DNA from 4 places in the Vibrio sp. 16 genome. Region 1 is predicted to be linked to each of the others. Evidence: predicted binding sites of a transcription regulator. Region 1 holds the regulator's gene; each other region holds the start of a gene.
What was found. Region 1 encodes CRP, which controls carbon source genes, mostly activating them, when cyclic AMP is high. Its sites were predicted from a motif close to TGTGANNNNNNTCACA; they were not measured.

Region 1 (3,181 bases):
TTGGCTGGAAGAAGCCCTGCCCGCCTACTATGAAAGTCTCACCGATCCGGCATAATAGCGCCTCATCTGCGAACATAAAATCTAGAGGTATTTATGATTGTTCCTTGGCAAGACATTGCACCAGAGACATTAGAAAACTTGATTCGTGAGTTTGTCCTTAGGGAAGGAACCGACTACGGAGCGGTAGAGGTGTCACTGCAAAGCAAGATTGACCAAATTAAGAAACAGCTCGAGTCGGGTGATGCGGTCGTGGTTTTCTCCGAGTTACATGAAACCGTCGACATTCAACTCAAAAACAAATTTTAGAGAACTGCATACAATGACGGTTTACTAAAGCGTGCTATAGTGAACTCCGATTACAGGAACGTATTCAACGACAAGGTTTGTCATGTCAGCAAAACATCCAATTATTGCCGTTACCGGTTCTTCTGGCGCCGGTACTACCACTACTTCAGAAGCTTTCCGTAAGATGTTCAATATGATGAACGTCAAACCCGCATGGGTTGAAGGCGACAGCTTCCATCGCTTCACACGACCAGAAATGGATGTGGAGATCCGTAAGGCGCGCGAGCAAGGCCGCCATATTAGTTACTTTGGCCCACAAGCTAACGACTTTCCTGCGCTAGCAGAGTTCTTTCGTAAATATGGCCATGAAGGTACAGGGCAAGTTCGCCGCTACCTGCACACCTTTGACGAGGCAGTGCCATACAACCAAATGCCTGGCACCTTCACCCCTTGGCAAGACTTGCCAGAGAACTCCGACGTTCTTTTCTACGAAGGGTTGCATGGCGGCGTCGTCGATGGCGATGTTAACGTTGCCCAGCATGTGGACTTCTTGATTGGCATGGTTCCAATCGTGAACTTAGAGTGGATTCAAAAGTTTGTTCGAGACACACGCGATCGAGGTCACTCTCGTGAAGCGGTGATGGATTCGATTGTTCGTTCGATGGACGACTACCTCAACTACATCACCCCACAGTTTTCGCGCACCCACATTAACTTTCAACGAGTGCCGACCGTCGATACATCCAATCCTTTAAATGCAAAAGGCATCCCGAGCTTGGATGAGAGTTTCGTGGTCATTCGCTTGCGCGGAATTAAGAACGTCGATTTCCCATACTTACTGGCAATGATTGATGGTTCATTTATGTCGCGACATAACACCATAGTCGTGCCTGGTGGCAAGATGAGTTTTGCGATGGAATTGATCGTTCGTCCTATCCTTCAGCAACTCATCGAAACAGGAAAAATTGGCTAGAACTCACGGCTAGAACACGATTACTTTTCATACCGTGATCATGTGCACAGTTTTGCGTAGCAAAACCCAAGTAGGACCCGATTAAAATCAAGAAATCGTTTTCGAAAAAGGATACTATTTGTAACCGAAACACAAGTTGGCTTGCAGCATTTGTAAAGTGCTCTTATCCTAGTAAGCCTATTTAAGGCTTAGCTAAAACATGGAAAGCGGCAAGCGTACCCTGCAGAGGAAGTGAGATATTATGGTTCTAGGTAAACCTCAAACCGACCCAACATTAGAGTGGTTCCTTTCACACTGTCATATTCATAAGTACCCATCAAAAAGCACGCTAATTCACGCGGGCGAGAAAGCTGAGACGTTGTACTACATCGTTAAAGGTTCAGTTGCGGTTCTTATTAAAGACGAAGAAGGTAAGGAAATGATCCTTTCTTACCTAAACCAAGGTGACTTTATCGGTGAACTTGGTCTATTCGAAGAAGACCAAGAGCGTACCGCATGGGTTCGTGCTAAATCTCCTTGTGAAGTAGCAGAAATTTCATTCAAGAAGTTCCGTCAGCTAATTCAAGTAAACCCAGATATCCTAATGCGCCTTTCAGCGCAAATGGCAAGCCGCCTTCAAGTGACAAGCCAAAAAGTGGGCGACCTTGCGTTCTTAGACGTTACTGGCCGTATCGCGCAAACGCTACTAAACCTAGCGAAGCAACCAGATGCGATGACTCACCCAGACGGCATGCAAATCAAGATCACTCGTCAAGAAATCGGTCAAATCGTTGGCTGTTCTCGTGAGACAGTAGGTCGTATCTTGAAGATGCTAGAAGAGCAGAACCTAATCTCTGCTCACGGTAAGACAATCGTTGTTTACGGTACTCGTTAATCTCGATTAACTGCTGAATTTTAAAAGCCACCCATTGGGTGGCTTTTTGTTTATGAGCAATACAAACTAGGTAATCCCTGTTCTAACTTACCCATTGGTGCTTTCAAAAATCTTATCAGCAGACGCCGCAACAAACCCTGGATAGAGCTCGCCGTTGCTCATTGGATAACGCTTGGCAAACTCATAGAAACCACCCGGGATAATCTCTGTGCCTTCAGTAAATTGCACGGGGACTTTGTCTGCCATAGTGGATGACTGTTCGAGCAACACATCAGGAGATCCTTTCACCTCACCACCAAACTCATTGATGGTAAAGCCTGCATCACGCAGATGGTTGTTCACATCAACCACTTCGTTAAACGCATTTAACTGATTAACGCTCACAGTAAAGTGGTTTGCACCATAACCATGGGCAGCTAACCAAGAAGCGTATTCACTCTCTTTTGCCAACGTCTGGAAATCAGCGTAGCTAAGATCCCACAAACGTCCGCCATACAAAAACTCTGGGCTTTGCAATTGAGAGGCGTCTACCTGCTCAACCAGTTTAGCCACGATAGCCTGCAACTCGGCTGAACACTCATCGACTTTGAGTTCACTGATGAATACTTTCGGTTGCGTTGGATCTGGATGTTCAAAATGCTTGGCGACTAACTTTTTGCTCTCAAACACATAGTCACCACAAGGGGTGTAACCAGCATCAAGGAATGGTTGAGCCAGCGTCGCAATGCCTAACGGCTCAACATTGAAGGTGCGCAAAGCAATATGGTCGTTGATCAATGCTTCGTCTTCTTGCAGAAGTTGATGCACTTTTTCAGCAGAGGGACATAAGCGTTGAATATAGTCATTCCATAACGGTTGGAACAAAACATCTGGCGTCATAACGCCTCCTTGTATCGGGGTTGTTTACGTTAAAGAGAGCTTTATTAGTATTGTTTTTCGATATAAAAGAGGCCACCTAACCAAAATGTGTCCAGAAAATCTGATTAGGTAGCCTTCAACCTGTGACGTTTAAAGTGCCTTTCGGCTGAGAAAGGCAATAAGGGAAACCT
Region 2 (3,181 bases), 800 kb from region 1:
CAACTAACGCTACTGCCCGTATCCTTTACTTCTCTAATTCGCCGCGTTGGTATTCACCAGCCGCTTTCACGAAACCTGCAAACAGTGGGTGACCATCGCGAGGTGTTGAAGTGAACTCTGGGTGGAACTGAGCCGCTACAAACCAAGGGTGAGCTGGGTTCTCAATCACTTCTACCAGTTTCTTGTCTGCAGATAGACCCGATACTTTCAGGCCTGCTTTTTCAATCTGCGGACGAAGGTTGTTGTTCACTTCGTAACGGTGGCGGTGGCGCTCATGAATTGTCGCGCTACCGTATAGTTCACGAGCTTTCGTTCCTTTCTCTAGGTGACATAGCTGTGAACCAAGACGCATAGTACCACCAAGATCTGACTTCTCGGTACGTTCTTCAACGTTACCTTCGCCATCAACCCACTCAGTGATTAGACCAACCACTGGGTACTTCGTCTCTTTGTTAAATTCTGTTGAGTGAGCACCTTCCATACCCGCAACGTTGCGCGCGTATTCGATCAGTGCTACTTGCATGCCTAGACAGATGCCAAGGTAAGGGACTTTGTTCTCACGAGCGTATTTCGCCGCCATGATCTTGCCTTCCACACCACGATCGCCGAAGCCACCTGGAACTAGGATTGCGTCAAGACCTGCAAGTGCTTCGTCGCCTTTGCTCTCTACATCTTGAGAATCAACGTACTTAATCTTAACGCTTAGACGGTTCTTAAGACCTGCGTGCTTAAGCGCTTCGTTTACTGATTTGTAAGCATCTGGAAGTTCGATGTACTTACCAACCATACCGATAGTCACTTCAGCGGTTGGGTTCGCTTCTTCGTAGATAACTTGTTCCCATTCTGACAGATCTGCTTCAGGAGCAGTAATGCCAAAGCGAGAACATACTAGATCGTCTAAACCTTGAGATTTGATGAGTTGAGGGATCTTGTAGATTGAATCTACGTCCTTCATCGAGATAACCGCTTTTTCTTGTACGTTACAGAAAAGCGCGATCTTCTTACGCTCGTTCGCTGGGATCATGCGGTCAGAGCGACAAACAAGAATATCTGGTTGGATACCGATAGACAGCAGCTCTTTTACAGAGTGTTGCGTCGGCTTAGTTTTCACTTCACCTGCTGCGGCAAGGTAAGGAACCAGTGTCAGGTGCATGAACATAGCGCGCTCACGGCCAAGTTCTACAGCTAGCTGACGGATAGCTTCCATAAATGGTAGAGATTCGATATCACCAACCGTACCACCGACTTCAACGATAGCTACGTCGTGGCCTTCAGAGCCAGCGATCACGCGATCTTTGATAGCGTTAGTGATGTGTGGGATAACCTGAATGGTTGCACCTAGGTAATCACCACGACGCTCTTTACGTAGAACGTCAGCGTAAACACGACCTGCAGTGAAGTTGTTGCGCTTAGTCATCTTGGTGCGAATGAATCGCTCGTAGTGACCAAGGTCAAGGTCAGTTTCAGCGCCATCTTCCGTGACGAACACCTCACCGTGTTGAGTTGGGCTCATAGTGCCTGGGTCAACGTTAATGTAAGGGTCAAGCTTCATCATGGTCACTTTAAGACCACGAGCTTCTAGAATAGCCGCAAGAGATGCTGCTGCAATACCTTTACCTAGAGAGGATACAACCCCGCCAGTAACAAAAATGTAATTTGTCGTCATGTTTAACCTGAAATTGGTTGAATGAGGGAAAATGGATTTCTTCTGGACGGGATATAAATATACCAGAAGCCCTTAACCGCCACAACGTGAAATCTATCACACTGCAATTTTTTATTTTTTGCTTCAAATCAAACTGCATGAACAGAACAAACTCACACAAAACATAGTTGAGTCATTCTTGTCCCATTTCGCTAAATCTACTGCCCAGACCTTTTCTCTTCTCGCTTTATCTGGTTCCAATGCTCGTCCAACTCTTGCAACGAACAGTCTTGTAACGCTTTATTTTGCTCCGCGACTTTTCCCTCAACGGCTTTAAAGCGGCGCACAAATTTTAAGTTGGCTTTGCTCAAAGCGGCTTCTGGATTAACCTGCACATGACGAGCTAAATTCACCGTTGCAAAGAGTAAATCACCAATTTCCAGCTCTAGATTGTCTTGATTTACATCGACTTGAAGCGCTTCGTCCATAACTTCATCTATCTCTTCGTGAACTTTCTCTGCAACAGGTCCTAACGAATCCCAATCAAAGCCGAATTTCGCGCATTTTTTCTGAATCTTTGTAGCACGAGAAAGAGCTGGTAGAGAATTTGGTATTGAGTCTAGGATACTTTGCTCTGTTTTGCCTACTTCTGCTTTTTCTTTTGCTTTTTCGGCTTCCCAATTGGCATTAATTTCTTCATCTGACGCAAACTCCACATCGGAAAATACGTGCGGATGACGACGTGTCAGTTTCTCATTTACAGCCTCAACAACCTCTGAAAAATCAAACAACCCCTGCTCTTTGGCTAGCTGGCTATAAAAAATCACCTGAAACAGCAAATCGCCAAGCTCTTCTTTGAGATTTGGCCAATCGCGATTGTAAATCGCATCGACCACTTCATAGGTCTCTTCAATGGTGTGCGGGACAATAGTGTCAAAACTCTGCTTTAAATCCCATGGACAACCACTTTCTGGGTCACGAAGCTGCGCCATGATTTGCTCTAACTGCTCAATTGGATGGCTCATATTTCTTCTTCCTTTAAACCTTCTATCTAAGAACTGTCATCAAATAAAAAGGTGAGCAGCCAAAACCACTCACCTTTAGGTTATCTATCTATTACCTGAGTTGGAAACTATCCCAATCTCTTGACCGACATGACATCTTTAATCTGTTCAACACGCTTCGATACGCGCTGGAGAATCTCAATGTTAGTTACTTCCAAATCGAAGTCCATGATGGAGAGCTGTTTACGATAATCGACGCGGCTCTTCATACTGGTGACTTTGATCTTTTCGTTGGCAAACAGTGTGGTGATGTCTTTGAGTAAACCGCCGCGCTCCATTGCTTCCACACGAACGGTGAGGATGTATGAACCAACAAAACCGCTGCCCCAAACCGTATCAATAATCCGCTCTGGTGCATGATGACGCAGCTCTTCCAGTTGTTCACAGTCCGCACGGTGAACTGAAATGCCGCGACCTTGCGTAATGTAACCCGCGATCTCATCACCGGGAATCGGCTGACAACAACGCGCGA
Region 3 (3,181 bases), 300 kb from region 1:
CTCGGACCTTTCTCAATATTTGTTAGCAGTAGAGTATAAGCACAAGTTGGAGCCACTAAAGGTCAATGACGAGCCGATTCACTTTGAATCGTTAGAGCGAGTCAAAGAGGAACTAACTCGTCTGGGGGTTGAGCGTGCCTACTTGCGCTTGCACAATGCTTACGATGAGTGTGGATCGACTGATGGTCCGTTGTATCAGGATATAGAGTTGTCGCTAGTCACACACTAAGCGTAGTTGCTATCTAGAAGCGCAGCCGTGAACTGGGTTCGCAGATAGAACCCTCTTGGGCGTGTCTTGATGATTCTTCCGCTGGCGCCATACGCTTCGGTCAGTGCTCGGCCATTGGCCGCTTTTGGCCGCAGTTGTAGGACTTCACCATGCCTTGCGGTGATTTGTTCAACATGGCCTGTGACGATGAGGTCCATCAGCTCTTCCCAATCAGTTTTCAGTTGAAGTTCTTCTTCTTGAGTCGGTGACCAGATAAGAGGGGAGCCGACACGTCTTTCTGCCAGTGGGATTTCTCGCTCACCTTCAACGGGTACCCACAGGACTCGAGACAGTTTATTCCGGACATGGCTGTTTTCCCAACTCAGCCCATGTATGCCAACAAGTGGAGCGACACAAACAAAGGTGGTCTCTAGCGGTTTTCCTGTGTAGCTAATGGGGATGGTTTTAAGCTCAATCCCCAGCTTTTCAAAGTCCTGCTGAGGTTTACTACCTGCCGTAGCGCCTAGGTGCCATTCGAGTAGTTGTCCAACCCATCCTTTATCTCGACGTAAATCAGGTGGAACCGTCATTTCGGCTTCTTGGGCAAGCTCTGCAAATGAAAGTCCGGCAACACTCCATGCGCGCTCTAACAGTTCAGATTCGGATTGTGGTTCTGGTTTCATACTATTCGCTGTTCAATAATTCTGTCTTTATTGTAACGGAAGCGCACCGGGTTGGCTGTGCGAAGTTTGATCATTTCGCGTGAAAGATCGTCTATCAAGTAGTTATCCACAGAAAGAAGGGGATCCTGTTGCCGTTTTCTTGGATGTGTATGAATAAACAGGGGTTTTGGAGTGATTATTTGCTTGCAGTTTCCCTTAAAACTTGCATTTACCAATGTGGAGTGTGGATAAAACTATTGGTGGTGGATCTTTGACCGATCTGGTATTTACCGAACATTACTAGAGTAGGTTGGCTTATTATCTGTAGGTTTAATATTTAAGTTATTGATTTTAATTATTTTGTTTTTGGGGTTCAGTAGGGGGCTTGTGCTTAAGTGGCCTTGTTGTCGATAAAATGATCACTTTGATGTGGATTTTTCACATAGTTATACACAGAAAAGGTGAATAAATGTGGTCTATGTCTCATTGCGTTGTGTATAAGAGGTGTTTTGCTCAAAAGTTATTCATATTGTGTTTGGTGAGCGATATTTTCCGCCTTAGTCACACTAGTAAGTTTGCTCCAATTGGGGATATGTGGAAAAATCACTGTAATTAAAGATTTTATTAGAGGTTGGCCAGTGATAGATGGCGATGGTTACCGCTTAAATGTGGGAATTGTAATTTGTAACAACCATGGTCAGGTCTTCTGGGCTAAACGATACGGACAACACTCTTGGCAGTTTCCTCAAGGGGGAATTGATGAAGGTGAAACCCCTGAGCAAGCGATGTACCGCGAGCTCTATGAAGAGGTTGGTCTAACGAAGAAGGATGTAAAGATCGTAGCAACAAGTCGTCATTGGTTAAGATATAAGTTACCCAAACGACTGGTTCGCTGGGATTCCAAACCTGTTTGTATCGGTCAAAAACAGAAATGGTTTCTGCTGCGTTTAGATTGTGATGAGTCACGAATCAATATGCTGCGCGGCAGTTCCCCTGAATTCGATGGTTGGCGTTGGGTGAGTTATTGGTATCCTGTACGACAAGTCGTTTCTTTCAAGCGCGATGTGTATCGCCGAGCGATGAAAGAGTTTGCCTCCATGGCAATGCCGTTTAAAGAGCGTAGAAGCAAGAACAAGCGCAAACATAGAAGAGGATAGACATGCTTTCTCAACTAAGGGAAATAGTTGAACAGGTTTCCAAAGTCGAAGATGTACATCAGGCTTTGGATATCTTGGTTAAGCAGACGTGCAGTGCCATGAGCACCGAATGTTGTACTATCTATCTCGCCAATGAAGAAATGCAGCGCCTTGAGTTGATGGCGACGCAAGGTTTACGTTTCAAAGGCGATAAAATCCGCATTGGATTTAATGAGGGTTTGGTTGGTCTGGTAAAGCGCACGGCTGAGCCTCTCAATATTGCAGAAGCTTCTAAGCATCCAAACTTCAAATACTTCTCTGAGCTAGGTGAAGAAATTTACCACAGCTTTCTTGGTACGCCGATTATCCACCGCAAACAGGTGTTAGGGGTCTTGGTCGTTCAGCAAAAGACGCCCCGCCAGTTTGACGAAATGGAAGAGTCTTTTTTAGTCACCTTAGCGGCGCAGCTTGCGGTGATCATTGCGCATGCTCAAACGCAAGGTCAATGGCGTTTAGAAAAGAAACAGCTTGCGATGAAAGGGGTCCCAGCATCGAGTGGTGTGGCGATTGGGGAGTTTTGGTTAGATGATACTCAACCAGAACTCACAGATGTGTACCCTGCCTCAACACTAGACATCGAACGCGAGCAGGAAATCTTGCTATTGGCGGTTGAAGCGGCATTGAGTGACTTTCGGCGTATGCGTAAGAAGCTCGACAGTGAGATCAACAAAGATGCGTTGGCCATTTTTGACCTGTTTACGCATTTACTCAATGATCCGATGTTGCGTAAAGATCTTAAAGCGCAAATTCAGAAAGGCGATCGCGCAGACTGGGCATTACGTCAAGTTGTAGAGAGCTATTCGAATCGATTCGCTCGAATGTCAGATGTCTACCTTAGAGAGCGAGCTCAAGATATTAGAGAGTTAGGCCAGCGACTACTTTACTTCCTTCATAACACTGAAAAAGAGCAGCCAGCTTTAGAAAAGCCGGTGATCTTAGTCGTCAGAGAACTTACGGCGACAATTCTAGCCTCTATTCCCAAAGATATGTTGTTGGCCGTGGTGTCGATTGAAGGTGCAGCCAACTCACACGCTGCGATTCTCTCCCGTGCGCTCGGGATCCCCGCCGTGATGGGGGCAAACGTCAATTTAAAGAACATCAATGGCAAACAAGGG
Region 4 (3,181 bases), on a different replicon from region 1:
TGCCCATGTTTTCTTGAACCCAATCCGCCAAACGCTGTTTGTTTTGCTTCTTAACGGCCATAAATGCTTTTTGGAATTTCGCATCCGTCGCGTATTGAGCAATGCCTTCAAGTAGCTCTAGTTTTGCAGGCCATTCTGTGCCGATTTTCTCTGAGATGAGGTTAGACAAACCTGGGTTACAGAACTTCAACCAACGACGTGGTGTAATACCATTGGTTACGTTTGTCAGTTTACCTGGGAAGATCTCATTGAACTCAGGGAACAGGTCTTTTTTAACCAGTTGTGAGTGCAGCGCTGCAACGCCATTCACTTTGTACGAGCCAATCACACATAGGTTTGCCATGCGAACCATACGGTTGAAACCTTCTTGGATGATAGAAAGCTTCGCTTGCTTCTCACCATCACCAGGCCACATCGATCGAACTTCTTGTAGGAAGCGGTGGTTGATTTCAAAGATGATTTCCATATGACGTGGAAGTAGACGTTGAATCAACGACTCTGGCCATGTCTCTAATGCTTCTGGTAGTAGCGTGTGGTTGGTGTACGCAAAAGTATTCGCGCTGATTTCCCACGCTTTATCCCAAGACAGACCTTTCTCATCGACAAGGATGCGCATCAATTCAGGAATCGCAATCGTTGGGTGCGTATCGTTTAGCTGAATCGTTTCTTGCTTTGGAAGATCCGCGAGTGCAAAACCTGCCGCTTCATGACGACGTAGAATGTCGCGTACTGATGCTGCTGAGTGGAAGTACTGCTGCATTAGACGCAGAGTTTTGCCTTTCTCGTGGTTGTCGTTCGGGTACAGAACTTTGGTGATGTTGCCTGCATCGATAAGTGAGTGCTGCGCTTCAAAGTAATCACCGTTGTTAAAGCTCGCAAGTGAGAATGGAGCAATCGCCTGACATTCCCAAAGACGCAGTGGGTACACCGTGTCTGATTCGTAACCCACGATTGGTAAGTCCCAAGGCATCGCTTTTACCGTCATGCCTGGTACCCATTTACGGACTTCTTTGCCATTCACATATTCAACGTCAACGTGACCGTAGAAGCCAATCTCTTGTGCCAGTTCTGGACGAGCCACTTCCCAAGGGTAGCCTTCAACACCACGCCATGCGTCTGGCGCTTCTTTTTGACGGCCTTCTTCGAAAGATTGCTTAAACAAACCGTACTCGTAGTGCAAACCGTAGCCCACAGTTGGGAATTCTTGAGCCGCACATGAATCCATGAAACACGCCGCAAGACGACCTAAACCACCATTACCTAGCGAAGGGTCACGCTCTTCTTCAAGTAGGTCCGTCAGGTTTTGGCCTAGCTCAGCCATCGCTTCAGTGATTTGCTCGTAAAGGCCCATGCTGATGAGGTTGTTACCCGTCAAGCGGCCAATGAGGAATTCAAGTGATAGGTAGTTAACGCTTTTTGCGTTTTGGATTTTAGGATCTTGTTCCGTTTTTAGCAGATCGAGTGTCGTTATCTCTGCTAACGCCTTACCCATTGCTAGGTACCATTCACGTGCCGTTGCTGTCTCTTCGGTCTTTGCATACGTTGCTGAAAGGTGCATTTTCACGTCATGTTGGAAAGTCGCTTTATCAAAGCTTGTCTGTTGCGTAGGTTTCATTAGAGAAATCTCACTTATTGGTTCTAATTCATCTGAGGCATATCGTGCATGGGCACGGCTAGCAAAACATCCTCCTCCAAAACGGCTTATTAGGAGGAGGGCTCAGGGCGTAGAGGGAGGACACCTCAAAGCAGAGTGATCTGACTCTCAGTTCACTATTCCTGAGCGCAGACCCTGGTGATTGAGATCACACCATCAACGAATTAACCCTACATCCTGTTTATGAAACTTGTTGGTTCAGAAAAACAACCAATTGATGGATATGTATACTTGATCACATTAAGTTTTCATCTGTTACTCAGTTTTCATCATTTTCGGTGCAACAAAGGATAGAAGTCGCACTCACAACTCGCAATAAAGGTGACAAGAGTCACAATTTAGGGGCGTAGATAACAACAAAGTGTGAATTACACAAAAATCTCGTGGTTGATCAATAACTGTGGGGTTCGTTCTCAAGTAACATCGCTGTCAACAAGGCCTATTGGCTATTTATTCACCACCCCTAGCAGAGTGAATAACAACAATTAGGGGTATTGAGCAGGGAAAAGAAGATGTGGATTCCTTCTAAGTTAACCCGACCGGGTCGATTACATAATGCTATCGTTCGTCCGCGAGTTTTAGATTTGTTGCAACAAGCCCCTTGCTACAAACTGGTCCTTTTCCGCTCTCCGGCGGGGTATGGCAAAACCACGATGGCGGCTCAATGGCTATCGGACAAAGTTAACGTCGGTTGGTACAGCATAGACGAAAGTGACAACGACTCTTTCCGTTTTATGAACTACCTATTACAAGCATTGAACAAAGCAACCAACAACGCTTGCCCTAACGCGCAAAAACTCGCCGAGAAACGCCAGTTCTCCTCTCTTCATTCTCTGTTTGGCGAAGTCTTCTCTGAAATGTCGGCGTTCCATCAAGAGTGCTACCTCGTGCTCGATGATTATCACCTGATCAGTGATGAAGAAATCCACGAAGCCATGCGTTTCTTCCTCAAGCACATGCCAGACAACCTAACGCTTGTCGTCACGAGTCGCGCCGCGCCTCCATTGGGCACCGCAAACTTACGCGTTCGTGACTTGATGATTGAAATTGGCAACGAGCTGTTGGCGTTTGATACCGAAGAGACCACAAGATTCTTTAATCAGCGTGTGGCTGATGGCATTGATGACATTACCGCAAACAACCTACGAGCGTACGTTGAGGGGTGGCCTTCCGCATTGCAACTTATCGCGTTGCAAGCGCAGCATCAGCATAAAACCTTAGCCCAGTCCGCCGAGTCATTTTCTGAATTTAACCATGCTCATCTATGGGATTACCTTGTCGAAGAGGTGTTTGATTTACTGGATGCAGAAACTCGCTTATTCCTACTCCAGTGTTCTATCCTTGATCACTTCAATGATGAGTTGGTGTCTGCCCTCACCCAGCGTGATGATGCGCTGAGCATGATTGAATCGTTAAACCGCTTTGGTCTGTTCATTCACCCGCTGGAAGGCGAACAAAACTGGTATCGCTTCCACAATCTGTTTGCGGAGTTCTTAACGCACGAACGCTCTGCGCGTATTCCCCAGC

Region 2: a site for CRP is predicted at 1,752-1,767, ahead of U9J37_RS08880 (CTP synthase). Genes of this name have one in related genera too.
Region 3: a site for CRP is predicted at 1,341-1,356, ahead of rppH (RNA pyrophosphohydrolase). Genes of this name have one in related genera too.
Region 4: a site for CRP is predicted at 1,792-1,807, ahead of U9J37_RS18330 (glycogen/starch/alpha-glucan phosphorylase). Genes of this name have one in related genera too.

What each region holds. Positions count from the first base shown of each region.
Region 1 is NZ_OY808997.1:2,776,577-2,779,757, reverse strand. Features, by position in the region: gene U9J37_RS12730 (hydrolase) at 1-55, shown strand, start outside; gene U9J37_RS12725 (YheU family protein) at 94-306, shown strand; gene U9J37_RS12720 (phosphoribulokinase) at 389-1,258, shown strand; gene crp (cAMP-activated global transcriptional regulator CRP) at 1,500-2,132, shown strand; gene U9J37_RS12710 (DUF1338 domain-containing protein) at 2,220-3,011, opposite strand.
Region 2 is NZ_OY808997.1:1,972,599-1,975,779, forward strand. Features, by position in the region: gene U9J37_RS08880 (CTP synthase) at 26-1,666, opposite strand; gene mazG (nucleoside triphosphate pyrophosphohydrolase) at 1,864-2,670, opposite strand; gene relA (GTP diphosphokinase) at 2,778-3,181, opposite strand, start outside.
Region 3 is NZ_OY808997.1:3,072,908-3,076,088, forward strand. Features, by position in the region: gene U9J37_RS14225 (DUF6482 family protein) at 1-229, shown strand, start outside; gene mutH (DNA mismatch repair endonuclease MutH) at 226-891, opposite strand; gene rppH (RNA pyrophosphohydrolase) at 1,509-2,027, shown strand; gene ptsP (phosphoenolpyruvate--protein phosphotransferase) at 2,030-3,181, shown strand, end outside.
Region 4 is NZ_OY808998.1:879,681-882,861, reverse strand. Features, by position in the region: gene U9J37_RS18330 (glycogen/starch/alpha-glucan phosphorylase) at 1-1,615, opposite strand, end outside; gene malT (HTH-type transcriptional regulator MalT) at 2,167-3,181, shown strand, end outside.